2 linked regions of the Variovorax paradoxus B4 genome follow. The protein of the gene in region 1 interacts with the protein of each later gene in a pairwise test. Links are inferred from orthologs where the notes say so. Each region holds a gene or a part of one and is shown on either strand. Other genes may lie near its edges.

Region 1 (15,231 bases):
GATGCGCTCGCCGCGCTGCCGGGCGACACCCGCGTATGTTGTGCGCACGAATACACACTTGCTAACCTGCGTTTCGCCCAAGCGGTGGAACCCGGCAATGCCAATCTGACTCAGTACACCGCGCACTGCGAAAGCCTGCGCGCGCAAGGGCAACCCACGCTGCCCTCGCAACTGGCCACCGAACGCCGGATCAACCCCTTTCTTCGCAGCCGCGAAGCCACCGTCCTTAGAGCGGTGCGCGACCACGCCGAGCTTTCCGCCGATGCGGCCGAAGCCGACGTGTTTGCCGCGCTGCGCCAATGGAAAAACGACTTCCGATGAAACTTATCGCTGCTGTCTGCCTTGCAGGCTCACTGTTGCTCGCGGGCTGCGCGGGCACCACCAGCCCGTCTTCCTCCACCACCCCCGCGCAGTCCACCGCCGGCGGCACCGGCACCAAGGCCTCCGGCAGCGCGGCGCCGGTCTACCCGGGCGGGCCGCTCACCCCCATCACCAGCAGCGAAGCCCATTCGCAGAGCGTCGTCACGCTGGCGCCGCCCGCCGACATGTGGGACCGCATCCGCCGCGGCTTCAAGATGCCGAACCTCGAGAGCGACCTGGTGCGCGACCGCGAGCAGTGGTATGCCAGCCGGCCCGACTACATCCAGCGCATGACCGAGCGCTCGAACAAGTACATCTTCCACATCGTCGAGGAGCTCGAGCGGCGCAACATGCCGACCGAACTCGCGCTGCTGCCGTATATCGAGAGCGCGTTCAACCCGCAGGCCATTTCCAGCGCGCGCGCCGCGGGCATGTGGCAGTTCATGCCGGCCACCGGCACCGACTTCGACCTGAAGCAGAACATCTTCCGCGACGACAGGCGCGACGTGCTGGCGTCGACGCGCGCCGCGCTGGACTACCTGCAAAAGCTCTACGGCATGTTCGGCGACTGGCAGCTCGCCCTGGCCGCCTACAACTGGGGCGAAGGCAGCGTGAGCCGCGCGATCGCCAAGAACCAGCGCCTGGGCCTGCCCACCACCTACAGCGATCTTTCCATGCCGGCCGAAACGCGGCTCTACGTCCCCAAGCTGCAAGCGGTGAAGAACATCGTGGCCAATCCGCAGTCGTTCAACACCGAGCTGCCGCTGATTGCGAACCACCCGTACTTTCAGACCGTGACGCTGACGCGCGACCTCGACGTCGAACTGGCCGCCAAGCTGGCCGACATCCGGCTCGAAGACTTCCGCGCCCTCAACCCGGCCGCGCACAAGCCGGTGCTGCTTGCCGCCGGCACACCGCAGATCCTGCTGCCCTGGGACAACGCAGCCGTGTTCCAGCGCAACTTCGATGCGTACTCGCAAGGCCAGTACGCCAGCTGGACGGCATGGGTCGTTCCCAGCACGATGACGGTGGCCGACGCCGCCCAGCGGTCGGGCATGAGCGAGGCCGACCTGCGCGCGCTCAACAGCATCCCGCCGCGCATGCTCATCAAGGCCGGCTCGACGCTCATCGTGCCGCGCGGCGCCCGCGTCAAGGAGGACGTGACGGCGCTGGTGGCGGACAGCGGCCATCTGAGCTTCCAGCCCGAAATCGTCAATCGACGCACCACCGTCAAGGCGGGGCGCAACGACAGCGTGGCCAGCATCGCGCGCCGCTACAAGCTCAAGCCCGACAGCGTGGCCGAGTGGAACGACGTCAAGCTCAATCACGCGTTCAAGCGCGGCTACAGCGTGGTGGTGTACCTGCCGGTTCGCGCTGCGCCCGAAGCCCGTGTCGGCTCGGGTGCGGGATCGGCTCGCGGCCGAGCCGCCGTCGCCTCCAAGCGCGGCGGCAGCCCGGTGAAGGCGGTTGCTGCACGCGGCAGCAACGTGGTGAAGTCGCCGGCAGGCAAGCAGGTCGTGCGCGAGAAGCGCGGCGGCACGCCGTCGAAGAAGAAGAAACGCTGAAGCCGACGTGACGGGGCCGAAAGCCCGAACGCACCGCAGCGCTAGAGTTTTTCGGTCTCCCCGCTGCGCGGCTGCCACTTCATCAGCCGTTTCTCTATCAGGCCGACAAGGCCGTCGAGCAAGAGCGCGAAGGCCGTCAGCACCACGATGCCGGCAAAGACGGTGTTGACGTCGAAGGTGCCTTCGGCCTGGAGGATCAGGTAGCCCACGCCGCGCGCCGAGCCCAGGTACTCGCCGACCACCGCACCGACGAAGGCGAGGCCCACCGACGTGTGCAGGCTCGAGAACACCCAGCTCGTCGCGCTTGGCAGGTAGACCGTGCGAAGCAGCTGCCGCTGGTTGGCGCCGAGCATCTTCGCGTTGGCCAGCACCACCGGGCTCACCTCGCGCACGCCCTGGTAAACGTTGAAGAAGACGATGAAGAACACCAGCGTGACGGCCAGCGCCACCTTGCTCCAGATGCCCAGGCCGAACCACAGCGCGAAGATCGGCGCCAGGATCACGCGCGGCATCGAGTTGGCGGCCTTGATGTAGGGGTCGAGAATCAGGCTCGCCGTGGGCGCCAGCGCCAGCCAGAGCCCGCAGGCCAGGCCCAGCACGGTGCCGATGCCGAAGGCCAGCACTGTCTCGAGCAACGTGGTGCCGAGGTGCCGATAGATGTCGGCATTGCCTTTCAGGCCCTCCGGGAACAGCAGGTTCGGCGGCACCTCGAACGGCAGGAACCAGCTCCAGATGCGTCCCGCCACCTGGATCGGCTCGCCAAGAAAAAAGGCGATCTGCTGGTTGCGCGACGCCAGGTGCCAGCCCACCAGGATGATCGCGAGCAGCACCAGTTGCCAGAAGCGCGCATTGCGTTCGTTCAGGCGCGGCATCATGCGGCCTTCCTCAGCTGCTGCGCATAGCCCTTGAGCACTTCGTCGCGCAGCACCTCCCAGATCTGGGTATGCAGCTCGACGAAGCGTGGCTGCGTGCGCACCTCGGCCACATCGCGTGGACGCGCCAGGTCGATGGCGAACTCGCCGATCGGATGCGTGGCCGGGCCGGCCGACAGCACGACCACGCGGTCGCTCATCGCAATCGCTTCGTCGAGATCGTGCGTGATGAAAAGCACCGCCTTCTTCTTTGCGCTCCAGAGTTCGAGCACCTCGTTTTCCATCAGCTGCCGCGTCTGGATGTCGAGCGCGCTGAAGGGTTCGTCCATGAGGATGATGTCGGGGTCGAGCACCAGCGTCTGCGCCAGCGCCACGCGCTTGCGCATGCCGCCCGAGAGCTGGTGCGGATAGCGGTCACCGAAACCGGAAAGGCCCACGCGCGAAAGCCAGGCCTCGGCCTGTTCGCGTGCATCGGCGTCAGGCACGCCGCGGTACTGCAGCCCCACCATCACGTTGTCGATGGCGCTGCGCCACGGCATCAGCGCTTCGGTCTGGAACATGTAGCCCGCGCGTGCGTTCACGCCCGCCAGTGTCTGGCCGAAGACCTTGATGGTGCCCGACGAAGGCGCGAGCAAGCCGGCGCCCACGTTCAGCAAGGTCGATTTGCCGCAACCCGTGGGGCCCACCACCGAGACGAACTCCCCTGCCCTCACGCGCAGCGTGGTGTCGGCCACCGCGGTGTAGCGCTGGCCCGGGTCGTCCTTCGAATGGAAGGTGCAGCTGATGGAGAGAAGTTCGAGTGCGTAGTCGGACATGTCTGGCAGGATTTCTGGCAACGGCCGCCACAAGAAAAAACCCGGCCGAGGCCGGGTCGCGGGGACGTTCGGAGTCAGGCTTTGAACCTGTCTTTCGCGCGCCTAGCAAAATCGTTGGTGTAGGTTTTCATGAGATCAATCTTGTCGGCCTTCACGGCCGTGTCGAAGCTCGAGATAGCGGTGAGCGCCGTCTTCGGACCGTCGGCCGGCACGAGGCCGTCGGTGGCGATCGATTCGCGCACCTTGTCGAAAGACGCAAGGTACAGCGCACGGTCGCCGAGCAGGTAGGTTTCGGGCACCGTCTTGATGATGTCGCCGGGCCCGGCCGTCTGCAGCCACTTGAGGCCGTGGACGATGGCATTGGCCAGCGCCTGGCAGGTGTTGGGGTTCTTCTGGATGAAGTCGACCGGCGCGTAGAGGCAGGCTGCGGGCATCGGTCCGCCAAACACCTGCTGCGTACCCTTGAGCGTGCGCGTGTCGCTGATGATCTTCACGTCGCCCTTCTGCTCGAGCATGGTCATGACGGGGTCGGTGTTGCTGATGGCGTCGATCTGGCCCGAGCGCAGCGCCGTGAGCGCGCCGGCCGCCACGCCCACGCCGATGTAGCTCACGTCGCTGGCCTTGAGGCCGCCGCGCGACAGCACGAGATTGGCCACCATGTTGGTCGAGGAGCCCGGCGCCGAGACACCGATCTTCTTGCCCTTGAGATCCGGAATGCCCGTGTAGCCCGCCATGTTCTTGGTCGACACACCCACCGCGATCTGCGGCGCGCGGCCCTGGAGCACGAAGGCCTGGAAGAACTGGTTCTTGGCCTGCAGGTTGATGGTGTGCTCGTAGGCACCGGAGCACACGTCCGCCGATCCGCCCACCACGGCCTGCAGCGCGCGTGCGCCGCCTGCGAAATCGGAGATCTCGACGTCGAGGCCTTCGGCCTTGAAATAACCGAGCTGTTCGGAAATGGTGAGCGGCAAATAGTAGAACGCCGCCTTGCCCCCCACCGCGATGGAAATCTTCGTCTTCTCGAGCTTGGCTTGCGCAAAGACCCGCGGCAACGCAATCGTTGCGGCAGCGACTGCGGAGACTGTCATGAGGGTTCTGCGGTGGAGCATGGAGCAATCCTGCGGGGCTCTTGATTCTGGTGAACTGAATCGAGCTTAGGGGTGCGCCCCTGTTGCCTGCATCGGGGTCATCCCGTGCGGGTTTCCACGTAAGCATGATGGCCTCCACGAGGCCTGTGTCGAACGGCCTGTTGCGCAGCGCCGCAGCGGCTGTTTGCGCTCTTATCGCGCGAGAAAAAGGATCGCGATATTGACCAGGAAACCGAGCGCCCAGACCGCGCTGCGCACGGAGCCGACGCCCTTGATGTAGACCGCGAGATAGATCACACGCAATACGACATAGGCCGCCGCCAGCATGTCGAGCCGCGCCTGATTGGCGCCGAGCTGATGCGCAATGATCACCGCGCCGATGAAGAACGGGAGGCCTTCGAAGCTGTTGGCTTGCGCGCTGTTGGCGCGCGCGCGCCAGCCGCTCTGCTTTGCGGCCCAGTCGCGCGGTTGCATGTTGTCGCGCGGGCCGAAACTGCCGGCCTTGGCGATCCATGCCGCGAGATACGGCAGGCCGCATGCGATGAACACGCACCAGTAGGCGACGGTGAGCAGGCAAAAAGTCATTTCGGGTTGTCTCCATCCGGCAGAGCGGCAGCAGCGGCCGCTGCTGCGCTATCGGCGGTCCACCAGGGCATGCGCGATGGTGCCGAGATCCACGTATTCGAGTTCGCTGCCGGCGGGCACGCCGCGCGCAAGGCGCGTCACGTTGAGGCCGCGCTGCCTGAGCGCTTCGCCGATCACGTGCGCGGTGGCTTCGCCCTCTGCCGTGAAGTTGGTGGCCAGGATGACTTCGCTCACGGTGCCGTCCAGGGCCCGGTCGAAGAGCTTCTGCAGGCCGATGTCCTTGGGCCCGATGCCGTCGAGCGGACTGAGCTTGCCCATCAGCACGAAGTAGTAGCCGCGGAAAACCCCGGTGCGCTCGAGCGCCGCCTGGTCGGCAGGCGTTTCGACCACGCAGAGCTTGCCTGCGTCACGGCGCGTGTCGAGGCACACGCTGCAGACCGGCGCTTCGGTGAAAGTGTTGCAGCGCTCGCAATGCCGCACGTTGCCGGCCGCCTGCTGCAAGGCGCGCGCGAGCAGCTGCGCGCCCTCGCGGTCGTGCTGCAGCAAATGGAACGCCATGCGCGAGGCCGACTTGACGCCGACACCGGGCAGGCGGCGCAAGGCATCGACCAACGCGTCGAGCGAACTGGCGTCGGCCATCAATGGCTCAGAACGGCAGCTTCATGCCGGGCGGGAGGCCCGGCATGCCGGCAGTGAGCTTGCCCATCTTCTGTTCGCTGGTTTCCTCGGCCTTGCGCACCGCGGCATTGAAGGCAGCGGCCACGAGGTCTTCGAGCATGTCCTTGTCGTCGGCCAGCAGGCTCGGGTCGATGGTGATGCGCTTCACGTCGTGCTTGCAGGTCATCACGACCTTGACCAGGCCTGCGCCCGACTCGCCTTCGACCTCGATGGTGGCCAGTTCTTCCTGGGCCTTCTTGAGGTTGTCCTGCATCGCCTGCGCCTGCTTCATGAGGCCGGCCAGTTGTCCTTTGTTGAACATCGTTGGTCCTGATTGGTTGGAAATGGGGGAAGGATAAGAGAGATGGCGGTCGATGCCGAATGCCGCAAGAGCCGGCACGGGTTTTCAGTGGCGTTCCGTCAGGCCGGCTTCAGTGTTCCAGGCACGATCTTCGCATCGAATTCCCGCATCAGCATCTGCACTTCGGGATCGCTGCGAATGGCCTCCTCAGCCAGGCGCTGGCGCTCGTCGGCAGCCTGCTTGTTGCGGCGCGCGGGGCTGTCGACCACGCCGCCGATTTCAATGGCGAGCTTCACGCCATGGCCCAGCGCGGCCAATGCATCGGTGAGCTTTTCGCGGGCAGAAGGCTGGTTGAGCAATTCGCGTTCCACGCGAAGTATCCACTGGTCGACATCGCGCGCCACCAGCTGCGACTGGAGCGCAAGTTCGCGCGCCAGGGCGTTGATGCTCTCGGCCGCGATCATCTGCGTGACCGTGGCGTGCCAGAAGTCGCCGTCCTCGCTGGGCGGAATGGGTGGCGCCGGACCGCGCTGCTCGTCGGATCGCGGCGCGTCCCGCTGGCTCGGCGGCGGCTGGACGCGCATGGGAACGGCAAGCACCCTGGGCGCCTCGGCAGCCGCCGAGGGCCCGGCCGCGGCAGAAGGCCTGGGCCCACCCGGCCGCACGGGCTCGCTGACCACGGCCAGACGCTGGCCTGCCGGCGCCGGGGTGGGTTGAGGCACCGGTGCGGCGACCGAAACCGAAGCCGGCGATGCGGGGATCTCCGTCGTGCCCCGGGCCGGCGCTGCGGCCACCGGGACCGAAACCGCCCTGGAGGCTTCATTCAGAGTTTTTTTTTCCGTGGAGGCCGGGGAGGCGGCCGCGTTGGAAGGCTTGAAGGCCAAAAGCCGCAACAGCACCATGGTCAGCGCGGCGTACTCATCGGGCGCCAGGCCCAGTTCGCCACGCCCGTGCAGGCACAGACTGTAGAGCAGGTGGGTTTCATCGGCAGGCATCAGCGACGCGAGGCGCGCCGTATCGGCCGCGTCGGGGTCGGTGGCGGAATCGGCCGACTCCACCCGCGAGGGCACCGCCTGCAGCACGGCCATGGCCTGCAGCACCGCCGTCATTTCTTCCAGCGTGGAAGCGGCCGACATGCCGTCGCGCCGCAGCGCCTCGGAGGTGTCGACCACCGTCTTGCCGTCGCCCTGCGCCAGCGCCTCTATCAGCTTGAACACATGGCCGCGGTCCACGCTGCCGAGCATCTGGCGCACGCCGGTTTCGAGCAGTTCGCCGTTGCCGAACGCAATGGCCTGGTCGGTGAGCGAGAGGGCGTCGCGCATCGAGCCGCGCGCCGCGCGCGCCAGCAAGCGCAGCGCCTGCGGTTCGGCCGGTACCTGTTCGGTCTGCAGCACGCTCGTGAGGTGCTCCAGCACCGTCTCGGGCGCCATCGGCCGCAGGTTGAACTGCAGGCAGCGCGACAGCACCGTGACCGGCACCTTCTGCGGATCGGTGGTGGCGAGAACGAACTTGAGGTATTCCGGCGGCTCTTCGAGCGTCTTCAGCATCGCGTTGAACGCGGTGTTGGTGAGCATGTGCACTTCGTCGATCATGAAGACCTTGAAGCGCCCCTGCACCGGCTTGTAGACCGCCTGCTCGAGCAGAGACTGCACCTCGTCCACGCCGCGGTTCGATGCCGCGTCCAGCTCGGTGTAGTCGACGAAGCGGCCCGAATCGATGTCCTTGCAGGCCTGGCACACCCCGCACGGCGTGGCAGTGATACCGCCCTGCCCGTCCGGGCCCTGGCAGTTGAGCGACTTGGCCAGAATGCGGGAGACGGTGGTCTTGCCCACGCCCCGCGTTCCGGTGAAAAGATAGGCGTGATGCAGGCGCTGCGTGGTCAGTGCGTTCTCGAGCGCCTGCACCACGTGCCCCTGACCGACCATCTCACCGAAGGTTTTCGGACGGAACTTGCGAGCGAGCACGAGATAAGACATTGCGGGCATTCTAAAAGGCGCGGCACCGGTCCTCGGCCCCACCCCGCAATCAAAAAAAGCCCTGTCTTTTTGCGGGATATCGCGGAACCGGCATTGCCGGGCCGCTGGTATCGCCCCCAGCAGGGGGGTGGGCGAAGCGACACGAAGTGCGCGCAGCCTGGGGGGTTACAATGCGGGCTGACGGGCCTCCCTGCATGGTGAAGTGGCCAACCGGGTCAGGTGGGGAACCAAGCAGCCCTAACTGCGTAGTCAGTGCCAGGGGTAAGGCTCGTCAACCTAACATCGAAAAGCCGTGAGTTCTCAAGAACTCACGCGCCAAAAATAGGGTCGCGAGCCTCACTTGCTTCCGGCACCGACCAGCATCTCGCATGGCCCGACGAAGCCTTCGCTGCTTTCGAACTGCCGCAGCGCCTCTTCGATCGCATCCCAGGTGCTCGCGCGCTCGGCCTCGTCAAGCCGGACCATCATCTGGTGCAGCGCTCCGAAGGACTCGCGTTCGAAGCGCACGCATTCGGCTGCGCTCGCCAGCCGCACCGGCGACGGCACCCGGCGCACCTCGATGTCACGCAAGCCGGCCTTGGCAAACGCGGCCTCGAGCGCGCCCTCGGCACCGAGCGAAAAGGGCCCGGGCTGGCCCGGCAGCGGCGCGGGAAGCTGGGCGCGTTCGCGGATGATCCTTACGGGGATCGAGAAAAAGGCATTGCGCTCGGGGGTCGAGTAGACGACCGCCGACACCCGCCCGCCCGGACGCAAGGCCCGCCGCATGCCGGCGAGCGCGCGCTGCTGGTCGGGAAAGTAGATCAGGCCCACGCGGCTGATTGCCGCGTCGAAGCTTTCGGCGGGCAGCGTGTCGAGCGCCTCGCCGTCGAGTTCAAGGGTCTCGAGGTTCGACAGCCCGACGGCCCTGGCATCCGCAGCAGCGCGCTCGAGCAGGGCCGGCGCGATGTCGGTCGCGAGCACGCGGCCGCTGGCGCCTGCGCGCCGCGCTGCACCGATCGACTGCTCGCCCGCGCCGGCTGCGACGTCGAGTACCCGGGAGCCTGGTCCGATGTGCGCCAGCTCGAACATCGTCTCCGTCGCATCGCCCAGCCAGCGGCCGAGAAACGGTCCCCAGCGATGCCAGGCCTCGGCGGCAGCCTGCCACTGCGCGCGGGTGGTGGTCTTGAAGGCGACGGCGTCGAATGCCGGCGCTGCTGTGGCTGTGGCTGTGGTCATGGTGTGTCTCCATCGAGTGAGGGGACGCCAAGGATGGCAGCGCGGCTACGGGTCCGCCAGTCCAGAATCTGTACTGGCCTCAATCCGCTCCAGGGACTAAATTGGCGCCATGATCGACTACGGCCAGTTCTGTACCGTGGCGCGCGGCGCCGAGGTGCTTTGCGAGCGCTGGACCCCCCTGGTGGTGCGCGAACTGTTGTGCGGCAGCACGCGCTTCAACGACATCCGGCGCGGCGTGCCGCGCATGTCGGGCTCGCTGCTGACGCAGCGCCTGCGCAAGCTCGAGGAAGCAGGTGTCGTCAAGCGGATACGGGGCGACGGCAGCACGGCCCAGTACCACCTGACCGCAGCAGGTGAAGAATTGCGCCCGATCGTGATGGCACTGGGCCACTGGGGTGCGCGCTGGATCGGCAGCCGCCTCAAGCGCGACCAGCTGGATGCCGGCTTCCTGATGTGGGACATCCGCCGTTTCATGCGGGTCGACGAGTGCCCGCTCGGGCGCTGCATCGTGATCCACTTCCGCTTCACCGATGCGCCTGAAGGCGAGCGGCGCTGGTGGCTGGTGGTCGACCATGGCAGCGCCGACCTCTGCCGCGACAATCCCGGCGAGGAGCCAACGCTGATTGTCGAATCGAACATGCTGACCCTGACGGAGATCTGGACCGGCGACCTCGATGCCGAGGCCGCGCTGCGCGAGCGGCGCCTGCGCGTCATCGGCGCGGCATCCGATATCCAGAACCTCTGGCGCTGGATGGGACGCAGCGCTTTCGCCGATGCCCGAACCGCAGCGCGGCTCTGAGGCATTCCCCGCCGCAGACACGCGAAACGGGCATTGCCTCGGCAGAACATCGAACGCCGCGGGGTCCCTCAGAGGCCCAGCTGCTTGATCGCGCCGCGCGCCGCGGCCGCCCCACTGGCCATCGACGCCGTCAGCAGGTAGCCGCCGGTCGGCGCCTCCCAATCGAGCATTTCCCCCGCAACGAACACGCCCGGCACCGCGCTCGCCATGAGCCGTTCGTCGAGCGCCTCGAAGCGCACACCGCCTGCGGTGCTGATGGCTTCGTCGACAGGCCGGGTTGCGACCAGCCGCAGCGGCACGGCCTTGATCGTCGCTGCCAACTGCGCGGGTTCTTGCATCGCTTCGCGGCTCAGCGTCTCGTGCAGCACGCCGGCCTTGATGCCTTCCAGCCCGAGCCGGCTCTTCAGGTGGCTGCTGAGCGACCGGGCGCCGCGCGGATGCTTGACGGCGGCCAGCACCTGCTCGGCGCTGCGGTCGGGCAGCAGATCGAGCAGCAGCGTCGCGCTGCCATGCGCGGCGATCTCGTCGCGCAGCAATGCCGAAGCGGCATAGATCAGGCTGCCCTCGATGCCGGTGGCGGTTGCAACGAATTCGCCCTTGCGCGCAAAGCGGCGCCCCTGGCTGTCGGTGAACGAAATCGCGACCGACTTGAACGGCTGGCCCGCAAAACGGCTCGCGAAATGCTCGCTCCACCCTGCCCCGTCGAAGCCGCAGTTGGCAGGCAGCAGCGGCGCGACATCGATACCGCACTCTTGCAGCCACGGCGCCCATGCGCCATCGGAGCCCAGCCGCGCCCAACTCGCCCCCCCCAATGCGAGCACCGCCGCATCGGCCTTCACGATGGCCTCGCCCGTCGGAGTGGCGAACCGCAACGAGGCGGCGCCGGGTGATGCGTTGCCAAGCCAGCGGTGGCGCATATGAAACTGCACGCCTGCCGCACGCAGCCGGTGCAGCCAGGCGCGCAGCAGCGGCGCGGCTTTCATGTCGGTCGGAAACACGCGGCCCGAAGTGCCCACGAAGGTCTCGATGCCGAGGCCCGCCGCCCATTCGCGCACCTGCTGCGGACCGAAGCGGGCGAGCATCGGTTCGAGCTGCGCACGGCGCTCGCCAAACCGGGTCATGAACACATCGAAGGGCTCCGAGTGCGTGAGGTTCAGCCCGCCGCGGCCGGCCAGCAGGAACTTGCGGCCCACCGAGGGCATGGCGTCGTAAACGTACACCTGCACGCCGGACGCACTCAGGACTTCAGCCGCCATGAGGCCGGCCGGTCCGCCGCCGATCACGGCGACGGTATGGGAAAGAGTCATTCGAGATTTACCAGTTCGCCCTGCCCGGTCAGGAACGCGACGCGCACCGAGGCACCGGGATAGGCATGTTGCACCGCCGCGCGGTAGCGCTGCATCTGTGCGATCAATTCCGCGTCCCGTTCGGGACGCGCAGCGGATTTGTAGTCGAGGATCCACCAGGCACCGCTGGCGCGCTCGCGCACCAGCCGGTCGATGCGCAGCGTCTCGCCTTCATGGACCAGCGTCACTTCGTTGCCGTGCCAGTCGATCATGCGCTCATCCCACGCCCATGCGCCGGCCCCCGCGCGAATGCGCTCGGCCAGCACGGCCGCGCCGCGCGCCTGTTGCGCGTCGAGCATGAACTCACGGGCCGCGGCGCGCACATGCGCGGGCGGCAGCGCCTCGCCCGGCAGGGCCCATTCGAGCAGCCGGTGCATCGCCTGGCCGAAGGCTGCAGCCCGCGCGTCGACGGTAGCGCCAGCAGCTTTCCTGATGGCTGGTGATTCCTTGGCCGCAGGTGCGAGGACGGGCATCTTCTTCATCGAGAAACTGCCGGCCCCGGTCTCCACCGGCAGCGCGAGCAGCGGCTCATCGGCTTCGACAGGCTCGCACATCGATTCGAGCCGCGACCACCAGCTGCCCTCGTTGGCCCGGGCCGGCTGCACCGACGACAGCACGAGGCGCTCGCGCGCCCGCGTGGTCGCGACGTAGAGGCCGTTGAGCTCCTCGCGATGGCGCGCGCGCTGCTCTTCCTCGAGCAGCGTAGCCGCACAGCCCGGCGGGGTCTTCTCGCTTGCCAGGAACACGAAGCGGGTGGGCGCGCTGTCGCTGCCTTTCCATTCGACCAGCACGCCCATGGTCTGGGCTCGCGGCGGTGGTGCGTCGCAGTCGAGCATGAGCACGGTGTCTGCCTCGAGGCCCTTGGCGCCGTGCACGGTCAGGAGCTGCACCGCATCGGGCACGGCGACGGATGGCGCCCTGACGCCGCCCGCACGCAGCGCGCGCACCAGCGCATAGGGCGTGACAAAGCGCGCACCCTCGATGTCGAGCGAGGCCGCCAGCAGCCCGCGCAGATTGGCCAGCGCGCTCTGGCGCATGGCGGAGGGCATGGCGGCGCCGAACCTGGCCAGCACATCGCCGTCGTGGAAGATCGCATCGAGCGCGTCGTGCGGCGGCAATGCGGCGAGCCAGCTCTGCCATTGCTTGAGCCTGGTGCCGGCCTGGACCAGTTCCGCCGGCAGGCCCTCGCCTTTCTGGATCAACGCGAACCAGCTCGACGAAGGTTGTTCGCGCTGGCGCAGCGCCAGTTGCACCAGCGCCTCATCGCCGATGCCGAACAGGGGCGACTTGAGCGCGCGCGCCAGCGAGAGGTCGTGCGCGGGGGACACCAGCGCATCGATCAACGCCACCACGTCCTGCACTTCGGGTGCATCGTGCAGCTCGTTCTTCTCGGGCTGCTGCACCGGGATGTGGCGCTGGCGCAGCGCGTCCTGCATGGCGGACAGCCGGCTGCGGCGGCGCGCCAGCACCATGATCTGGCGCGGCGGCGTGCCATCGGCAATGCGCTGCGCGACCCAGCGCGCGGCCTGCTCGCATTCCTTTTGCAGCAACTGCTCTTCGGGCAGCACCCGCGGGGTGACGAGGCTGTCGCGCCAGTGCAGCATGCCGTCGTCCGCGGGCGCGGCCTCCGCTGTCGTATCGATGGCGCCGCGATCGATGGGCGGGAGCTTGAGCAGCTCGCCTTCGTCGTTGCGCTCGGTGGTGTGCGCGCGGTAGCCGTCGAACTCGTCGGCATCCTGCGCGGCCAGCATCGCCTGGTTGACCAGGCCGACCACCGCGCGCGCGTTGCGGTGGGTGTGATCGCAATTGAGCAGCTCACCGCCCAGCCCTTCGCGCACGAATTTCTTCGCGGCGATGAACACCTGCGGCTCGGCGCGGCGGAAGCGGTAGATGCTCTGCTTCGGGTCGCCCACGATGAAGACGCGCGGTGCCTTGCCGCCCGCGCCGCTGTAGGCGCTGAGCCAGCCGTAGAGCGCCTGCCATTGCAGCGGATTGGTGTCCTGGAACTCGTCGATCAGCAGGTGCGCGATGCGTGCATCGAGCCGTTCCTGCACCCAGCCCGACAGCGCCGACTGGCCCAGCAGCAATTGCGCGGCCTGTTCGACGTCGTTCATGTCGACCCAGCCATGGGCGCGCTTGACCTCTGCGAAGGCGGAGATCAGGAGGCGCGTGAGGCGCGTCATGCGCTGCTGGTAGAGCCAGGCCGCGTGCTGGGCCTGCGCGGCGCAGAGCGTCTGGAGCTCGGCCTCGGCTTCTTGCGCGGCGGGATATTTCTGCAGGTTCTTGTTGAGGCGGTCTTCGGTGGCGACGAAGAAGTTCTTGCGCAGGTGCGCCAGCGCGGCAGCGAGCGACTCCTGCGGCGGTTCGCCAACACCGAACACGTCGATGATCGCCTCGGCCGCTTTCTGCGGCGTCTTGTTGGCTTCGCGGCCGAGTGCGGCGGCACGGTCCAGCCAGCGGCGCCGGACCTGCTCGCCGCGCAGTGCGCCGGTCGGTTCGTCCAGTCCCTCGAGCGAAGGATGAAGCACGCTGAAGTGCTGCACCGCCGACGCCGGGTCGGACAGCGAGAACTCGACCCGGCGCGTGAGCGCTTCGCCGAGAGCCTTGGCGGTCTGCGAACGGCCATAGGTGGCGACCACGGCGTAGTAGTCGGCCAGAGCCTCCTTGTCGGCCGTCACGGCCTCGAAGAAGGGGCGCCAGGTGCGCAGCCGCGCCTCGGCATCGTCTTCGAGAAGCTCATAGTTCGCGGGCAGGCCGAGTTCGCGCAGCACCGCCAGCGGCGCGTTGCGCAGCAGGCCCGCAAACCAGGCGTGGAAGGTGCGGAACTGCACCGGCCTGCCGCCTTCGAGCAAGCGCCTGTAGAGGCCTTGCAGGCGCGGCACGGCAGCGAGCGCGGCTGCGGGCTCGACACCGCGAACGACGAGTTCGCGCACCAGCTCCCCGGGGCTGCGCTCGGCGAACTGCTCGAGCCACTGGTCGAGCCGCTCGCGCATCTCGCCGGCGGCTTTCTTGGTGAAGGTGATGGCCAGGATCTCGTGCGGCTCGCACGCGGACTCGCCCTCTTCGAGCAGCGCGCGCAAGATGCGCGACACCAGCATCCAGGTCTTGCCCGCGCCGGCGCAGGCTTCGACGGCCACCGAGCGCCGCGGATCGCAGGCGACGGTGTAGAAGGCCTCGCGCGCGACGTGCCGGCCGTTGTGCTCGTAGGCGGCGCCGTTCATTGCGCAGGCCCTCCCTCGGTCGGAGACGAAAGTACAGGCTGTTCGATCTCCCAGAAATCTTTTCTGCAAAGCCCGCGCGCTGCGCAGTAGTCGCAGATAGCGCCCTCTCCCAGCGGCGGCAGCGCCGCACCCTGGGCGATGCGGGTGAAGTCGTCGAGGATGCCCGCCACCAGCGCATCGCGTGCCTCCACCACCACCGGCTGCTCGACGGTCTGCGTGCCGGACGATTTCTCGCCGACGTTGACGTAGGCCGCGCGCAGCGTGTCGTCGGCCACCAGCGCGGCATAGAAGGCAAGCTGCGTGTCCTCGGTCGGGTCTTTCACACGCTCCTTGGTCACGGCAGCCGATTCGGTCTTGTAGTCGATCACGAAGGCCTGGCCGTCCGGCATGCGGTCGATGCGGTCCAGCCGGCCGACCAGTTGCAGGCTGCC
Region 2 (15,148 bases), 1.0 Mb from region 1 along the record:
GCCGTGGCCGAAACCCTGCGCGAAGCCTCCGAGGCGCTGGGCGAAGACATCGGCGGGCTGATCAGGAACGGCCCGAAGGAAGAGCTGGCGCTGACCACCAACACCCAGCCGGTGATGCTGGTGGCCGGCGTTGCCGCCTGGCGCGCCTGGCTGGCCGAAGGCGGGGCCACCCCTTCGGTGGTGGCGGGGCATTCGCTGGGTGAATATTCGGCGCTGGTTGCGTCGGGCGTGCTGACGCTCGCGCAGGCTGCGCCGCTGGTGCGCTTTCGGGCGCAGGCCATGCAGCAGGCAGTGCCGGTCGGCGTCGGTGCCATGGCGGCGGTGCTGGGAATGGACTCCGGCAAGGTGGTGGCCGGCTGCGCGGAAGCCACGGCGTCCTTCGGTGCGGGCAGCGCCGAGATCGTCGAGGCGGTGAATTTCAACGATCCGATGCAGACCGTGATCGCGGGCAGCAAGGCGGCCGTCGACAAGGCCTGCGAGCTGCTCAAGGCCGGTGGTGCCAAGCGCGCGCTGCTGTTGCCGGTGTCGGCGCCGTTCCATTCGAGCCTGATGAAGCCTGCAGCCGAGGCACTGCGCGAAAAGCTCGCCACCCTCACGCTCGCTGCGCCGCAGATACCGGTGCTGAACAACATCGACGTGGCCGTCGAGACCGATCCCGCGCGCATCCGCGACGCCCTCGTGCGCCAGGCCGCCGGCCCGGTTCGCTGGGTCGAGAGCGTGCAGGCCTTGAAACTGCGCGGCGTAGCCTCCATCATCGAGTGCGGGCCGGGCAAGGTGCTGGCCGGCATGGTCAAGCGCATCGCCCCCGAGCTGGAAGCCGCGTCGGTGTACGACCCGGCGACGCTCGCGGACACCCGACAATCGCTCGCCGGCTGAACGGCGCAGGCCCCGGACACTTCTTTTATGAGCATTCCCAAATTCGAAGGGCAAGTCGCCCTGGTCACCGGCGCATCGCGCGGCATCGGCGCAGCGATTGCGCTCGAGCTGGCGCAGCGCGGCCTCAAGGTGGTCGGCACCGGCACCACCGAGGACAGCGCCGCGAAGATCACTTCGGCGCTCAGCGCCTTCGACGGCCGCGGCCGTGCGCTCGATGTGAACGACGCCGTCGCCGTCGAGGCGCTGATCGACGAAATCGTGCAGGCCTACGGCGCGATCCACGTGCTGGTCAACAACGCCGGCATCACGCGCGACACGCTGGCCATGCGCATGAAGGACGACGATTGGGACGCGGTGCTCGACACCAATCTCAAGGCCGTATTCCGCCTCTCGCGCGCGGTGATCCGCCCGATGATGAAGCAGCGCTACGGCCGCATCATCAGCATCACCAGCGTGGTGGGCGCCTCCGGCAATGCGGGCCAGGCCAACTACGCGGCGGCCAAGGCCGGCGTGGCAGGCATGACCCGCGCACTGGCGCGCGAGCTGGGCAGCCGCAACATCACGGTCAACTGCGTGGCGCCGGGCTTCATCGAAACCGACATGACGGCCAGCCTGCCCGAGGCACAGCAGCAGGCGCTGCTGCAGCAGATTCCGCTGGGCCATCTGGGCAAGCCGGCCGATATCGCACACGCGGTGGCCTACCTCGCGTCGCCCCAGGCGTCCTACGTGACGGGGCAGGAACTGCACGTCAACGGCGGCATGCACATGTAGCCGCAAGGCGCAATCTTTTCCCGTACCGGGCGCACGGCAAATGCCACAATGCGCCCGGCTAAAATCCACTGTTACCTACAACCCTCAGAGGGAACCAAATGAGCGATATCGAAGCACGTGTCAAGAAAATCATCGCCGAGCAGCTCGGCGTGGAAGAGTCCCAAGTAACGAACGAGAAGGCCTTCGTGGCCGACCTCGGTGCAGACTCGCTCGACACGGTCGAACTGGTGATGGCACTCGAAGACGAATTCGGCATCGAGATTCCCGACGAAGACGCCGAGAAGATCACCACGGTGCAAAACGCCGTCGACTACGCCACCAAGAATCAAAAGGCCTGATCGGGCCAAGTTGGAACTGTTTCGGCCGGCGGCGCTTTTCTTCTTCAGCCCCGTACGCGCCGACAGCAGTCTTCAGCGCTTCCAGAAAGGTTTGCCGGCATGACCAAACGCCGCGTCGTCGTGACCGGACTCGGTTGCATCGCTCCTGTCGGAAACACGGTGGCCGAATCCTGGTCCAACCTGTTGGCCGGCAATTCGGGCATCGACACCATTAAATCGTTCGACGCCAGCGCCTTCGCCTGCAAGTTTGCGGGCGAGGTGAAGGGCTTCGACATCACGCAGTACATCTCCGAGAAGGAAGCGCGCCACATGGACCGCTTCATCCACCTCGGAATGGCCGCCGCCATGCAGGCGGTCCAGGACAGCGGTCTCAAGACCGGCGATGCGCTGTCGCCCGAGGAGGCGACGCGCATCGGCTGCAACATCGGCTCGGGCATCGGCGGACTGCCCATGATCGAGGAAACGCATGCGGAACTCGTGAATCGCGGCCCACGCCGCGTGTCGCCGTTCTTCGTGCCCGCCTCGATCATCAACATGATCTCGGGCCACGTCTCGATCAAGTACGGCTTCCAGGGTCCGAACATCGCCGTCGTCACGGCCTGCACCACCGGCTTGCATGCGATCGGCCTGTCGGCCCGCATGATCGAGTACGGCGACGCCGACGTGATGGTCGCGGGCGGTGCCGAGTCGACCGTCTCGCCGCTGGGCATCGGCGGCTTTGCGGCGGCGCGTGCACTCTCGACGCGCAACGACGATCCGCGCACCGCGTCCCGTCCGTGGGACAAGGATCGCGACGGCTTCGTGCTCGGCGAAGGTGCCGGCGTGGTCGTGCTCGAGGAGTACGAGCATGCCAAGGCGCGCGGCGCCAAGATCTACGCCGAGGTCTCGGGCTTCGGCATGAGTGCCGACGCGTACCACATGACGGCACCCAACGTCGACGGCCCGCGCCGCTCGATGTCGATGGCGCTCGCCAACGCAGGCATCAACGCCGACGAGGTGCAGTACCTCAACGCGCACGGCACCTCGACGCCGCTGGGCGACCTGAACGAGACCAACGCGATCAAGAACACCTTCGGCGACCATGCGAAGAAGCTCGTCGTGAACTCGACCAAGTCGATGACCGGCCACTTGCTGGGCGGTGCCGGCGGCATCGAATCGGTGTTCACGGTGCTGGCGCTGCATCACCAGAAGAGTCCGCCGACCATCAATATCTTCAACCAGGATCCGGAGTGCGACCTCGACTATTGCGCCAACGTGGCGCGCGATCTCAAGATCGATGTCGCGGTCAAGAACAACTTCGGCTTCGGTGGCACCAACGGCACGCTGGTGTTCAAGCGCGTTTGAATCTTGCTCTTCCATGTACAGCGCACCGTCGGTGACCTATCCGGTGGGGCGCTCGCGCGGCGCGACCCGGATCTTGGTTGCCACGTGGGCCTTGGGTGCCTGCTGCGCGGGCCTCTCGTGCTATCTGATCGATAGCGTTGGCTGGCGCCAGCTGCTGCTGGTTCTGAGCGTCCTGTTTTCAGGCATTGCGGCCGGGCTCGGGCTGCGAAGCGACGGTGCCGCCATGCTGCACTTCGACGGCCTGTGCTGGACCTTGACGGGCGCCGACCCCGGCCGGTCCGTTCACGCGGCGCGCGCCGCCGTGGCGTTCGACCTGCAATCGCTGCTGCTGGTCCGGTTGACCCAGCCGGGCCGTGCCGGACGATGGATATGGCTCGAACAGCGCACCATGCCGGAGCGCTGGCGCGATGTGCGCCGTGCGGTATATTCGCGCGCCCCGTCCGCATCGCCTGCGGGCGAGCCGTGGCGGGCAACCGCGCCTGCCGATGCGCCCTGAACCTCCCCGATGACAACTTCTCCGCCGCCAGTGCCACCGGACTCCGGCTTGCCCGATGTGTCCGCCGAGGCGCCGCGCCCGGGCGAGGTCGACTTCCAGCTGGTCCAGCGCACGGTCGCGGGTGACCAGAAGGCCTTCGAGCTGCTGGTCATCAAGTACCAGCGCCGGATCGAGCGCCTGATCGGGCGCATGGTGCGCGACGTCGACCTGGTCGAAGACATCGCCCAGGAAACCTTCATCCGGGCCTATCGCGCGCTCCACCAGTTCCGCGGCGATGCCCAGTTCTACACCTGGCTCTACCGGATTGCGGTCAACACCGCCAAGAAGGCGCTGGTCGACATGAAGCGCGACCCGACCATCTCCGAAAGCGCCCTGCGGCCGTCTTCTGACGAGGACGATGAAACTTACCGCCCTGGAAACGAACCAATCAGCGACGAAACCCCCGAATCAGTCTTGGCAGCAAACGAGATCGCCCAGGTGGTCGAGGCGGCCATGGAAGCGTTGCCGCCCGAATTGCGCCAGGCGGTCACCCTGCGCGAGATCGAGGGCATGAGTTACGAAGAGATCGCCGAGGTCATGGATTGCCCTATCGGCACGGTGCGCTCGCGTATTTTCCGGGCGCGTGAGGCCATTTCGGCCAGGGTCAAACCGCTGCTGGACAACCAGTCCGGCAAGCGTTGGTAGGTAAGCAGGTGAATGAAATGAATCAGACGATGACGGTTCGTGAACAGGTATCCGCACTGGCGGATGGTCATTTGCATGGCGAGGACTTCGCGCGGGCCATCGACACCGTCTGCGCGGAAGAAGACGCGCGCGGGGCCTGGCGGGCCTATCACCTGGTGGGCGACATCCTGCGATCGGGCGCCCATTCGCCCAGCAGCGATGGCAGTGCATTCCTGGCCCGGTTTCAGCAGCGCCTGGCCGCGGAGCCCGTCGTCGCGGCGCCGGCGCAGGTGCCGGCCGCGGCCCCTGCGGTGCTGACGGCGCGGCACAGGGCCGACGCAGCCAACGAGCCGGTCTTCCGCTGGAAGCTGGTGGCCGGCGCCGCGTCGCTGGTGGCGGTCGCCGCCATCAGCTGGACCCTGGTCGGAAACGGCGCTGGCGTGTCGTCGCCGGGTGCCCAGATCGCAGCCCAGCAGCAGCCGGCGGCCAATTCGGTGCTGGCCGCCGCAGCCTCCAACAGCCAGCTTCCGCCCACGGCCGCGCTCACGCCAACCCGCGTGGTGGTCGGCAACGGCAGTCCGCAAGTCATGCTGCGTGATCCGCGGCTCGACCAGTTGCTCGAAGCGCACCAGCAAGCCGGTGGCGCGTCGCAAATGCCCTCGGGCTTCCTGCGCAACGCGACCTTCGAAGGTCCTGCGCGCTGATCCGCGCCTGTCTCTCTCCAATGACCGTTCAGATGCCGATCTCCGCACGCGCGTTCGCACTGGTGCTCGCTGCTTTTTGTCTTGCGCAGATCGCGGCCGCGCAGACCCGGCCGGGTTCCGCGAACGCCAAGGGCACGGCTTCGGCGCAGGCCGGCGATGCACCGCCTTCGATGAGCGTCGTCGAGTGGCTGCAGCGCATGCATACGGGAGCCCGGCAGCGCAATTACGTCGGCACCTTCGTGGTTTCGGCCGCGGGCGGCGACCTCTCGAGCGCACGCATCTGGCATGTGCGCGACGGCGATCTGCAGATCGAGCGCATCGAGGCCCTGTCGGGGCCGCCGCGCTCCACCTTCAGGCGCAACCATCATGTGATGACCTTCCTGCCCGAGGCGAAGGTCGTGAAGGTCGAGAAGCGCGAGAACCTCGACCTGTTCCCCAATCTGCCCGACAAGCCCGATTCGTCGATCGGCGATTTCTACGACGTGCGGGCCATCGGCAAGGACCGCGTGGCAGGCTTCGATGCCGACGTGGTGCAGCTGGTGCCGCACGATGGGCTGCGCTTCGGCTATCGCATCTGGAGCGAGCGCCGCTCCGGCCTCGTGGTGAAGCTGCAGACCGTGGACGCCGAATCCCGCGTGGTGGAGCAGTCGGCGTTTTCCGAATTGCAGCTCGACGCACCGGTCAAGGCGCAGGCGCTCGCGCAGATGATGACCAACACCAGCGGCTACCGCGTCGAGAAGCTGGAGCTCGAGCGCACCAGCGCGCAGGACGAAGGCTGGGTGCTCAAGGCTCCCGTGGCCGGCTTCAAGCCGCGCAGCTTCTACCGGCGTCCGGCCGGCAGCGACGACAAGGCGGGGCAGGACCGCACCGTGCAGTGGACCTTCTCCGATGGCCTGGCCTCGGTGTCGCTTTTCATCGAGCGTTACGATGAAAAGCGTGCGCCCCGGGATGGGGTGCTGACGATCGGGGCAACCAACGCCATTCGTCGGCGATTGCCCGAGCCGGCGAGCGACTGGTGGCTGACCGCTGTGGGCGAGGTGCCGCAGCAGACGCTCAATGCGTTCGCTCAAAGCCTCGCGCGCACGCGTTGACGTCGACCCGCTGCGCATGCGCCGCAGATGGCGCTGAACCAAGTCCGCATCACGGACTCATAGCTCTTCTTTTGGCCGCTCTGTTCTTTTGAAAGAAAACCGATGATGTTCAAAGTCGAGGGACACACGCTTCGTTCCTATCTCTTCGCATTCGGCATGGCCTGTTCGGCAGCCATGGGTTTCCTGCCGGCGGCGCCGGCCATTGCACAGACGCCGCAGGCGCGCGGATTGCCCGATTTCGCCGATCTCGTGGAGCAGGTGGGGCCGGCCGTGGTCGGGATCCGTACCGTCGAGAAAGTGGCCTCCAGCGGCGGCAGCGGCGAAATGGACGAGGAGATGCAGGAGTTCTTCCGGCGCTTCTTCGGGCAGCCGCTGCCCGGCAACCCGCGTCCGGGCCCGCGCCCGAACCGGCCGCAGCAGCCGCAGGAGGAAGAGCGTCCGCGCGGCGTGGGCTCGGGTTTCATCCTGTCCGCCGACGGCTATGTCATGACCAATGCCCACGTGATCGAGGACGCGTCCGAAATCCTCGTCACGCTGACCGACAAGCGCGAGTTCAAGGCCAAGCTGATCGGTGCCGACAAGCGCAGCGACGTCGCCGTGGTCAAGATCGAGGCGACGAGCCTGCCGGTGGTGAAGGTCGGCGACATCTCGAAGCTGCGCGTTGGCGAATGGGTCATGGCCATCGGTTCGCCCTTCGGCCTCGAGAACACCGTGACCGCCGGCATCGTGAGCGCAAAGCAGCGCGACACCGGTGACCTGGTGCCCCTGATCCAGACCGACGTGGCAATCAACCCCGGCAACTCGGGCGGACCGCTGATCAACCTGCGCGGCGAGGTGGTGGGCATCAACAGCCAGATCTATTCGCGCTCGGGCGGCTACATGGGCATCTCGTTCTCGATCCCGATCGACGAGGCGATCCGCGTCAGCGACCAGCTGCGCGCCACCGGCCGCGTATCGCGCGGGCTGATCGGCGTGACCATCGGCTCGGTCTCGAAGGACGTGGCCGAATCCATCGGGCTCGGCAAGGCGCGCGGTGCGCTCGTGAGCAGCGTGGTGCCGGGCTCGGCGGCCGACAAGGCCGGCGTGCGCGAGGGCGACATCATCACCAAGTACGGCGACAAGGCCATCGAGACGCCCAGCGACCTGTCGCGCTCGGTGGCCAGCACCAAGCCCGGTGCCAAGAACACGCTGACGGTGTTCCGCAACGGCAGTACGCGCGAGCTCTCGGTCACCGTCGCCGAGGGCGATGCGGAAGCCAAGCCGTCCGGCAAGCGCCAGCCCGAGCGCGAGGAGTCGCAGGCCAAGCCGTCGGCGGCCGGCAAGGCGCTCGGCCTGGTGGTCAGCGACCTGACCGAAGCCCAGAAGAAGGAACTCAAGATGCGTGGCGGCGTGCGCATCGAGGCGGCAAGCGATGCCGCCGCGAGGGCCGGTCTGCGCGAAGGAGACGTGATCCTTGCCGTCGGCAACATCGAGGTCTCGAGCGTCAAGGAATTCGAGTCCGCGGTCGCCAAGGCCGACAAGGGCAAGCCCCTGAGCGTGCTGTTCCGCCGCGGCGAATGGGCCCAGTACGCCCTGATTCGACCCGCACGCTGATCTGGCCTTTCCGTCAAGTGGCCCCACCCGTCACTCGGGTTTGGGGCCTTTTTTTGAGGTCTTTGCGACGCTGGAGCGCCCGGTTTCAAAAAAAATTCGGCGCCGAAAGCAGGTCAGTTTTGTTTGTGTTCACTAACTTATAAAGAGGCTTAGGACGATTTTCGGTAGAATAGAGCCCATTGGGCGGCGAGTCCGCGCATAAGGGGAGAGCTTTCCTCCACCATGCGAGATGTCAGACAGCAGTCCACCGGCGCTCCACAGATCGCCCACAAGTTGTTCATGGAGTGCTCCACCGATCTTGTGGATAAGCTGTTTATATCTTTGATGTTGTGGACCTGCAACGACCCGTTTTGACCCTGTCCCCGGATGTACGTGCCTCCCTTTTTGCCTACAATGAAGTTCCAACTACTGCAGTTGCCATTGCTTGTTGGTTCAGGGCGCGTCTCCAGAAGACGCGCCCTTTTTTCTTGCCTGTCGCACTCTGCGCACGAGCCAATTCAAGTACTTAAGCGTTCCCGTTGATGAATCACATCAGAAATTTTTCGATCATTGCGCACATCGATCACGGCAAGTCGACGCTCGCAGACCGCTTGATCCAGCGTTGCGGCGGCCTTGCGGAACGCGAGATGGAAGCGCAGGTGCTCGACTCGATGGACATCGAAAAAGAGCGTGGGATAACCATCAAGGCGCAGACCGCCGCGCTGCACTACAAAGCCCTCGATGGGCAGGTCTACAACCTCAATCTGATCGACACGCCGGGCCACGTCGACTTCTCATATGAAGTGAGCCGCTCGCTGTCGGCGTGCGAAGGCGCGCTGCTCGTCGTCGATGCATCGCAAGGCGTCGAAGCGCAGACGGTGGCCAACTGCTACACCGCGCTCGACCTCGGCGTCGAAGTGGTGCCGGTGCTCAACAAGATGGATCTGCCCAACGCGGACCCCGACAACGCACGCAGCGAAATCGAAGATGTGATCGGCATCGACGCGACCGATGCGATTCCGTGTTCCGCCAAGACCGGCCTCGGCATCGACGAGATTCTCGAAGCCATCGTCCACAAGATGCCGGCGCCGCGCGGCAATCCCGACGGCCCGCTGCGCGCCATGATCGTCGACAGCTGGTTCGACCCCTACGTCGGCGTCGTCATGCTGGTGCGCGTGGTGGACGGCCGGCTGGTGAAGGGCGAGCGCATCAAGATGATGGCGTCCGGCGCCATGTACAACGCCGACAACATCGGCGTCTTCACGCCGGCCAACGAACCGCGCCCTTCGCTCGAGGCCGGCGAGGTGGGCTACATCATCGCGGGCATCAAGGAACTGCAGGCCGCCAAGGTCGGCGACACGGTGACGCTGATCAAGCCGGGCACGGGCGGCGCGGCCGCCACCGCCACCGAGGCGCTGCCGGGCTTCAAGGAAATCCAGCCGCAGGTGTTTGCCGGCCTCTATCCGACCGAGGCCAGCGAGTACGACTCGCTGCGCGACGCGCTGGAAAAGCTCAAGCTCAACGATTCGTCGCTGCGCTACGAGCCCGAGGTGAGCCAGGCGCTGGGCTTCGGCTTCCGCTGCGGCTTCCTTGGCCTGCTGCACATGGAAATCGTGCAGGAGCGCCTGGAGCGCGAGTTCGACCAGGACCTGATCACGACCGCGCCGAGCGTGGTCTACCAGGTGGTGCGCAACGACGGCGAAGTCATCATGGTCGAGAACCCGTCCAAGATGCCCGACGTCGGCAAGATGAGCGAGATCCGCGAGCCGATCGTCACCGTGCACCTTTACATGCCGCAGGAATACGTCGGCGCCGTCATGACGCTGGCCAACCAGAAGCGCGGCGTGCAGATGAACATGGCCTACCACGGCCGCCAGGTCATGCTGACCTACGAGATGCCGCTCGGCGAGATCGTGCTCGACTTCTTCGACAAGCTGAAGTCGGTCAGCCGCGGCTACGCCTCGATGGACTACGAGTTCAAGGAATATCGCGCGTCCGACGTGGTCAAGGTCGACATCCTGCTGAACGGCGAGAAGGTCGATGCGCTGTCGATCATCGTGCACCGCAGCCAGTCGCAGTACCGCGGCCGGGCGGTGGTGTCGAAGATGCGTGAGATCATTTCGCGCCAGATGTTCGACGTGGCGATCCAGGCCGCCATCGGGGTCAACATCATTGCGCGTGAGACAATCAAGGCGCTGCGCAAGAACGTTCTTGCCAAGTGCTACGGCGGCGACATCACCCGCAAGAAGAAACTGCTCGAGAAGCAGAAAGCGGGCAAGAAAAGAATGAAGCAGATCGGCTCCGTCGAGGTCCCGCAAGAGGCCTTCCTCGCGATTCTGCAAGTCGAAGACTGATCTCAAAAATGGCATTCATCACTTCCCTGGTCCTCGCGGCCTTCGCCGGCTATGTCGGTGCCTGGTACTTCGGCGCCATCGAGGGCAATTTCGCGCTCTTGCTGTTCCTGGCCACGGTGGTCACCGGCCTGTACTGGCTGGCCGAGCGCTTCTACTTCCTGCCCCGGCGCGAGCGCGCCGCCGCCGCGCTCGAAGCCTCGCTGAGCGAGCGCAACGAGCGCCTGGCCGGCCAGGGCATCACGCAGGTCGATACCGTCGACGCCAAGGCCAGCGAGCGCCTGCTGATGCAGCCGTGGTGGCTCGACTGGACGGCCGGGCTGTTCCCGGTGATCCTGGTGGTGTTCCTGCTGCGCTCGTTCCTGTACGAGCCCTTCAAGATCCCGTCGGGTTCGATGATGCCGACGCTGCTCACCGGCGACCTGATCCTGGTGAACAAGTTCACCTATGGCCTGCGCCTGCCGGTCATCAACACCAAGATCACCGACGGCACGCCGCTCGCGCGCGGCGACGTGGTGGTGTTCCGCTATCCGCCCAAGCCGAGCATGGACTACATCAAGCGCGTGGTCGGCATCCCGGGCGACGAAGTGGCCTACCTGAACAAGAAGCTCACCGTCAACGGGCAGCCGGTCTCCAAGAACCCGATGCCCGACTACCTCGACAGCGAGTCGATGCGGCTGCTCAGGCAGTTCACCGAAGACCTCGGCGGCAAGCAGCACCGGCTGCTCAACGACGATGCCGGTCCGGCCTTCGTCCAGGGCGCCACCGACTTTCCGTACCGCGAGAACTGCCGCTACTCCGTCGAAGGCGTGGTGTGCAAGGTGCCGGCCGGCAACTACTTCATGATGGGCGACAACCGCGATAATTCGGCGGACTCCCGTTTCTGGGGCTTCGTTCCGGACAAGAACATCGTGGGCAGGGCGTTCTTCGTCTGGATGAACTTCGGCGACCTGGGTCGCATCGGTCCATTCCAATAAGCAGTCAGCATTGTTCGAGGGGTAAGAGGGCATGAGAACAAATCGGTCCATCCGCAGCAGGGCCGCGCATCAGCGCGGCATCTCGTTCATCGGTCTGGTGTTTGTCGCCGTGGTGCTGGGTTGCGTCGGCGTCGTCGTCGCGCAGGTCATCCCGACGCTGATCGAATGGCAGGCCATCGACAAGGCCGCCAACAAGGCCAAGGAAGGCACCACCGTGCCCGAAGTGCGCGCCATCTTCGATCGGGCCCAGGCCATCGACGACTTCCAGTCGGTCTCGGGCAAGGACCTCGACATCAAGAAGGTCGGCGACAAGGTGGTCGTGTCGTATTCCTACGAGCGCGAGATTCCCTTGTTCGGACCGGCCTACCTGGTGCTCAAGTACAAGGGCCAAACCCGCTGAACGCGGCGACACGCAAGGTGGACGGCGGCCTCACGGCGCTGCAGGAGCGCCTCAAGCATTCGTTCTCCGATGCGCGGCTGCTCCAGCTCGCGCTCACGCACCGCAGTTTTTCGGCCGACCACAACGAGCGCCTCGAGTTCCTCGGCGATTCGGTGCTCAATCTCGCGGTATCGCACCTGCTCTACACCCGACTCTCGGCCCTGCCCGAGGGCGATCTGTCGCGTGTGCGGGCCAACCTGGTCAAGCAGGACACCCTGCACCGCCTGGCGCTGGAACTGCAGCTGTCGCCATTGCTGCGGCTCGGCGAAGGCGAGGCGCGCTCCGGCGGGCCCAACCGGCCTTCGATCCTGGCCGACGCGCTCGAAGCGCTGATCGGCGCGGTCTACCTCGATGCCGGCTTTTCGGCCGCCGAGGCGCTGGTGCGGCGGCTCTACGAGTCGGTCGAAATCAATCCGCGCATGGACGCGGCGGCCAAGGATCCGAAGACCGAATTGCAGGAATGGCTGCAGGGTCACAAAATGAAGCTGCCGGTGTACCGCGTGGCGGCCACGCTCGGCGCAGCGCACAAGCAGACCTTCGACGTCGAGTGCGAGGTGCCGGAGCTGGGCCTGCGCGAACGCGGCATCGGTGGTTCGCGACGTGCCGGCGAGCAGGCTGCCGCGGCGGCCATGTTGATCCGGCTCAAGGCACGCGGGGCCGCGTGAAATCAGAATGAACGACGCTATCAATTCAGCAGCAGACTCCCAGGGCCCGGCGGGCGATACGGGCGCAAGCGGCCCTCAGCACTGCGGCCTGATCGCCATCGTCGGCAAGCCCAACGTGGGCAAGTCGACGCTGCTCAATGCGCTGGTGGGCCAGAAGATCAGCATCACCTCGCGCAAGGCGCAGACCACGCGGCACCGCATCACGGGCATGCGCACGCTGGGCGCCACGCAGTTCGTGTTCGTCGACACGCCGGGTTTCCAGACCCTGCATGCCAACGCGCTCAACAAGTCGCTCAACAAGACCGTGCAGGGCGCGGTCGGCGACGTGGACCTGATTCTTTTCGTGGTCGAGGCGGGCAGCTTCACGCCGGCCGACGAGCGGGTGCTCAAGCTGCTCGGCAAGGGCATCCCGACCGTGCTGCTGGCCAACAAGCTCGACAACGTGCACCGCCGTGGCGACATCGCGCCCTGGCTGCAGACCATGCAGGCGAAGCACCCCTTCGCCGAGTTCGTGCCGATGTCGGCCAAGAATGCCAAGGATGTCGAGCGCCTGTTCGGCATCTGCGAGAAATACCTGCCCGAACAGCCCTGGTTCTATGCCGAGGACGAGCTCACCGACCGCAGCGAGAAGTTCCTCGCGGGCGAGTTGGTGCGCGAGAAGCTGTTCCGCCTGACCGGCGACGAACTGCCCTACACCTCGACCGTGATCATCGACAAGTTCGAGGAAGAGCCGCCCCAGAAAAAGGGCCAGAAGCGCCTGCTGCGCATCGCGGCCACCATCGTGGTGGAGCGCGACGGCCACAAGGCCATGGTGATCGGCGACAAGGGCGAGCGCATCAAGCGCATCGGCATGGAAACCCGGGTCGAGCTCGAAAAGCTGGCCGACGCCAAGGTCTTCCTCGAACTGTGGGTCAAGGTGCGGTCCGGCTGGGCCGACGACGAAGCCCGCGTGCGCTCGTTCGGCTACGAATGAAGTGGCAACTGCCCACCGCGTTTCGCATGAGCCGGCGTACGTGCTCCATCGCTACGACTGGAGCGAGTCGAGCCTGATCCTCGAGGTCTTCACCCGCCACCACGGGCGCATCGCGCTCGTGGCCAAGGGGGCGAAGCGGCCGAGTTCCAATTTCAGGCCGGTGCTGCTGCCGCTGCAGCCGCTGCAGCTCAACTACGGCGGCGACGCCGAGATCCGTACGCTCAAGGGCGCCGAGTGGATGGGCGGCCATGTCATGCCGACCGGCGAGGCGCTGCTCTCGGGCTACTACATCAACGAACTGCTGCTGCGCCTGCTGGCGCGGGACGACGCCCACGAGGCGCTGTTCGATGCCTATGCGGGCGTGGTGCAGGTGCTGGCCGGCGACCACGCCGGGGCGCAGGCCGCCACCCAGGCGGCCGCGCTGCGCGCCTTCGAGCTGCTGCTGTTGCGCGAAGTGGGCCTGTTGCCGTCGCTCGACGCGCAGACCCTCACGCTCGAGCCGCTCGTGGCCGATGCCCGCTACACCCTGGTGCCGGAAGCCGGCCTGCGGCTGGCGGGCGAGGACGAGGCGGCGCTGGCCGGTGCCGACTGGCAGTCGCTGCAGGGCGTGCTCGACGACCGCGCACCCTTCACGGCCACGCTGCGCGAGATCGCCACCATGAATGCCGGCAGCAACAGCGCCCTCAGAAACCAGCTGCGCGCCCTGCTCAACTACCATTGCGGTGTGTCCACGCTGCGCACGCGGCAGATGATGAGAGATTTGCAAGCCCTATGAGCACTCCCGGCCATTCCGCTACCACCTCGCTGTCGGTCAACCTCAACAAGGTGGCCCTGGTGCGCAATACGCGCGCTCTCGGCATTCCGAGCGTGCTCACCGCCGCCAACGCCTGTCTTGCCGCCGGAGCGCAGGGGATCACCGTGCATCCGCGGCCCGACGAGCGCCACATCCGCGCGCACGACGTGAGCGACCTGGCCGCGCTGCTGGCCAGGGATTGGCCGGCGATCGAGTTCAACATCGAAGGCAACCCCTTCCACAACCTGATGGACTTCGTGCGCGCGCTGAAGCCGCACCAGGCCACCTTCGTGCCCGACAGCGAAACCCAGGCGACCAGCGACCATGGCTGGAGCTTTCCCGAGGACGCCGACCGGCTGCGCCCCTTGATCGCCGAGGCCCAGGCCCTGGGCGTGCGCGTGAGCCTCTTCATGGACCCCATCCCCGGGATGATGGCCGCGGCCAAGGCGGTGGGGGCCGATCGCGTCGAGCTGTATACCGAAGGCTATGCCGCATCGCGCGGCACGCCGAACGAGCAGGCCGTGCTCGCGCGCTATGTCGAGTCGGCACGCGCGGCGCAGGCTGCGGGCCTCGGCCTCAATGCGGGCCATGACCTGAGCCGCGACAACCTCACGGCGTTCCTGCGTGCGGTGCGCGGCGTCCAGGAGGTTTCCATCGGGCATGCCTTCATCGCGGATGCGCTCGAACTCGGCTACGCCGCCACCACGAAGGAATACCTGCGCTGCATCCAGGAGGCGCAGTGAACGCTGGAGCGGCATGATCTACGGCATCGGTACCGACATCTGTGACCTGAGGCGCATCGCCGCAACGTTCGAGCGCCAGGGCGAGCGCTTTGCCCACAGGGTGCTCAGCGACGCCGAATTCGCGGTCTGGAAGGTCCGCAGCGAGCGCTGGCCCAAGCGCGGCCTGAGCTATCTCGCCACGCGCTTTTCCGCCAAGGAGGCCTTCAGCAAGGCCATCGGCCTTGGCATGCGCATGCCGATGAGCTGGCGCCTGTGCGAGATCGCCAACCTGCGCAGCGGCAAGCCCGTCATCGTGCTGCACGGCGAGCTCAAGGCGTGGTTCGAGGCCAGGGGCCTCACGGCCCATGTCACC

What was found.
Region 2: the proteins of recR (region 1) and recO interact in binary tests that used the Escherichia coli proteins (3 or more experiments, as listed by UniProt). The link is inferred for Variovorax paradoxus B4 from one-to-one orthologs.

Annotation. Positions count from the first base shown.
Region 1 is NC_022247.1:2,621,388-2,636,618, reverse strand. The notes cover bases 4,130-7,030. They hold recR (recombination mediator RecR), read right to left. Parts: upstream 5,925-7,030; coding sequence 5,334-5,924; downstream 4,130-5,333. Other genes in these bases: dnaX (DNA polymerase III subunit gamma/tau), read right to left, coding at 6,363-7,030; VAPA_RS12155 (YbaB/EbfC family nucleoid-associated protein), read right to left, coding at 5,932-6,264; VAPA_RS12165 (MAPEG family protein), read right to left, coding at 4,893-5,285; VAPA_RS12170 (ABC transporter substrate-binding protein), read right to left, coding at 4,130-4,721. Outside these bases: gloB (hydroxyacylglutathione hydrolase), read left to right, coding at 1-321; VAPA_RS12185 (transglycosylase SLT domain-containing protein), read left to right, coding at 318-1,925; VAPA_RS12180 (ABC transporter permease), read right to left, coding at 1,967-2,800; VAPA_RS12175 (ABC transporter ATP-binding protein), read right to left, coding at 2,797-3,612; more of VAPA_RS12170, read right to left, coding at 3,687-4,129; more of dnaX, read right to left, coding at 7,031-8,219; VAPA_RS12145 (class I SAM-dependent methyltransferase), read right to left, coding at 8,556-9,434; VAPA_RS12140 (winged helix-turn-helix transcriptional regulator), read left to right, coding at 9,544-10,233; VAPA_RS12135 (TIGR03862 family flavoprotein), read right to left, coding at 10,302-11,540; VAPA_RS12130 (UvrD-helicase domain-containing protein), read right to left, coding at 11,537-14,800; VAPA_RS12125 (PD-(D/E)XK nuclease family protein), read right to left, coding at 14,797-15,231. UniProt on the Escherichia coli protein: May play a role in DNA repair. It seems to be involved in an RecBC-independent recombinational process of DNA repair. It may act with RecF and RecO.
Region 2 is NC_022247.1:1,619,941-1,635,088, forward strand. Bases 12,331-15,148 are described here. They hold recO (DNA repair protein RecO), read left to right. Parts: upstream 12,331-13,261; coding sequence 13,262-14,035; downstream 14,036-15,148. Other genes in these bases: era (GTPase Era), read left to right, coding at 12,331-13,260; VAPA_RS07400 (pyridoxine 5'-phosphate synthase), read left to right, coding at 14,032-14,796; acpS (holo-ACP synthase), read left to right, coding at 14,810-15,148. Outside these bases: fabD (ACP S-malonyltransferase), read left to right, coding at 1-876; 3-oxoacyl-ACP reductase FabG, read left to right, coding at 904-1,647; acpP (acyl carrier protein), read left to right, coding at 1,746-1,985; fabF (beta-ketoacyl-ACP synthase II), read left to right, coding at 2,085-3,329; VAPA_RS07345 (hypothetical protein), read left to right, coding at 3,343-3,825; RNA polymerase sigma factor RpoE, read left to right, coding at 3,835-4,509; VAPA_RS07355 (sigma-E factor negative regulatory protein), read left to right, coding at 4,527-5,192; VAPA_RS07360 (MucB/RseB C-terminal domain-containing protein), read left to right, coding at 5,213-6,283; VAPA_RS07365 (DegQ family serine endoprotease), read left to right, coding at 6,386-7,876; lepA (translation elongation factor 4), read left to right, coding at 8,398-10,209; lepB (signal peptidase I), read left to right, coding at 10,218-11,183; VAPA_RS07380 (DUF4845 domain-containing protein), read left to right, coding at 11,215-11,583; rnc (ribonuclease III), read left to right, coding at 11,601-12,287; more of era, read left to right, coding at 12,295-12,330. UniProt on the Escherichia coli protein: Involved in DNA repair and RecF pathway recombination.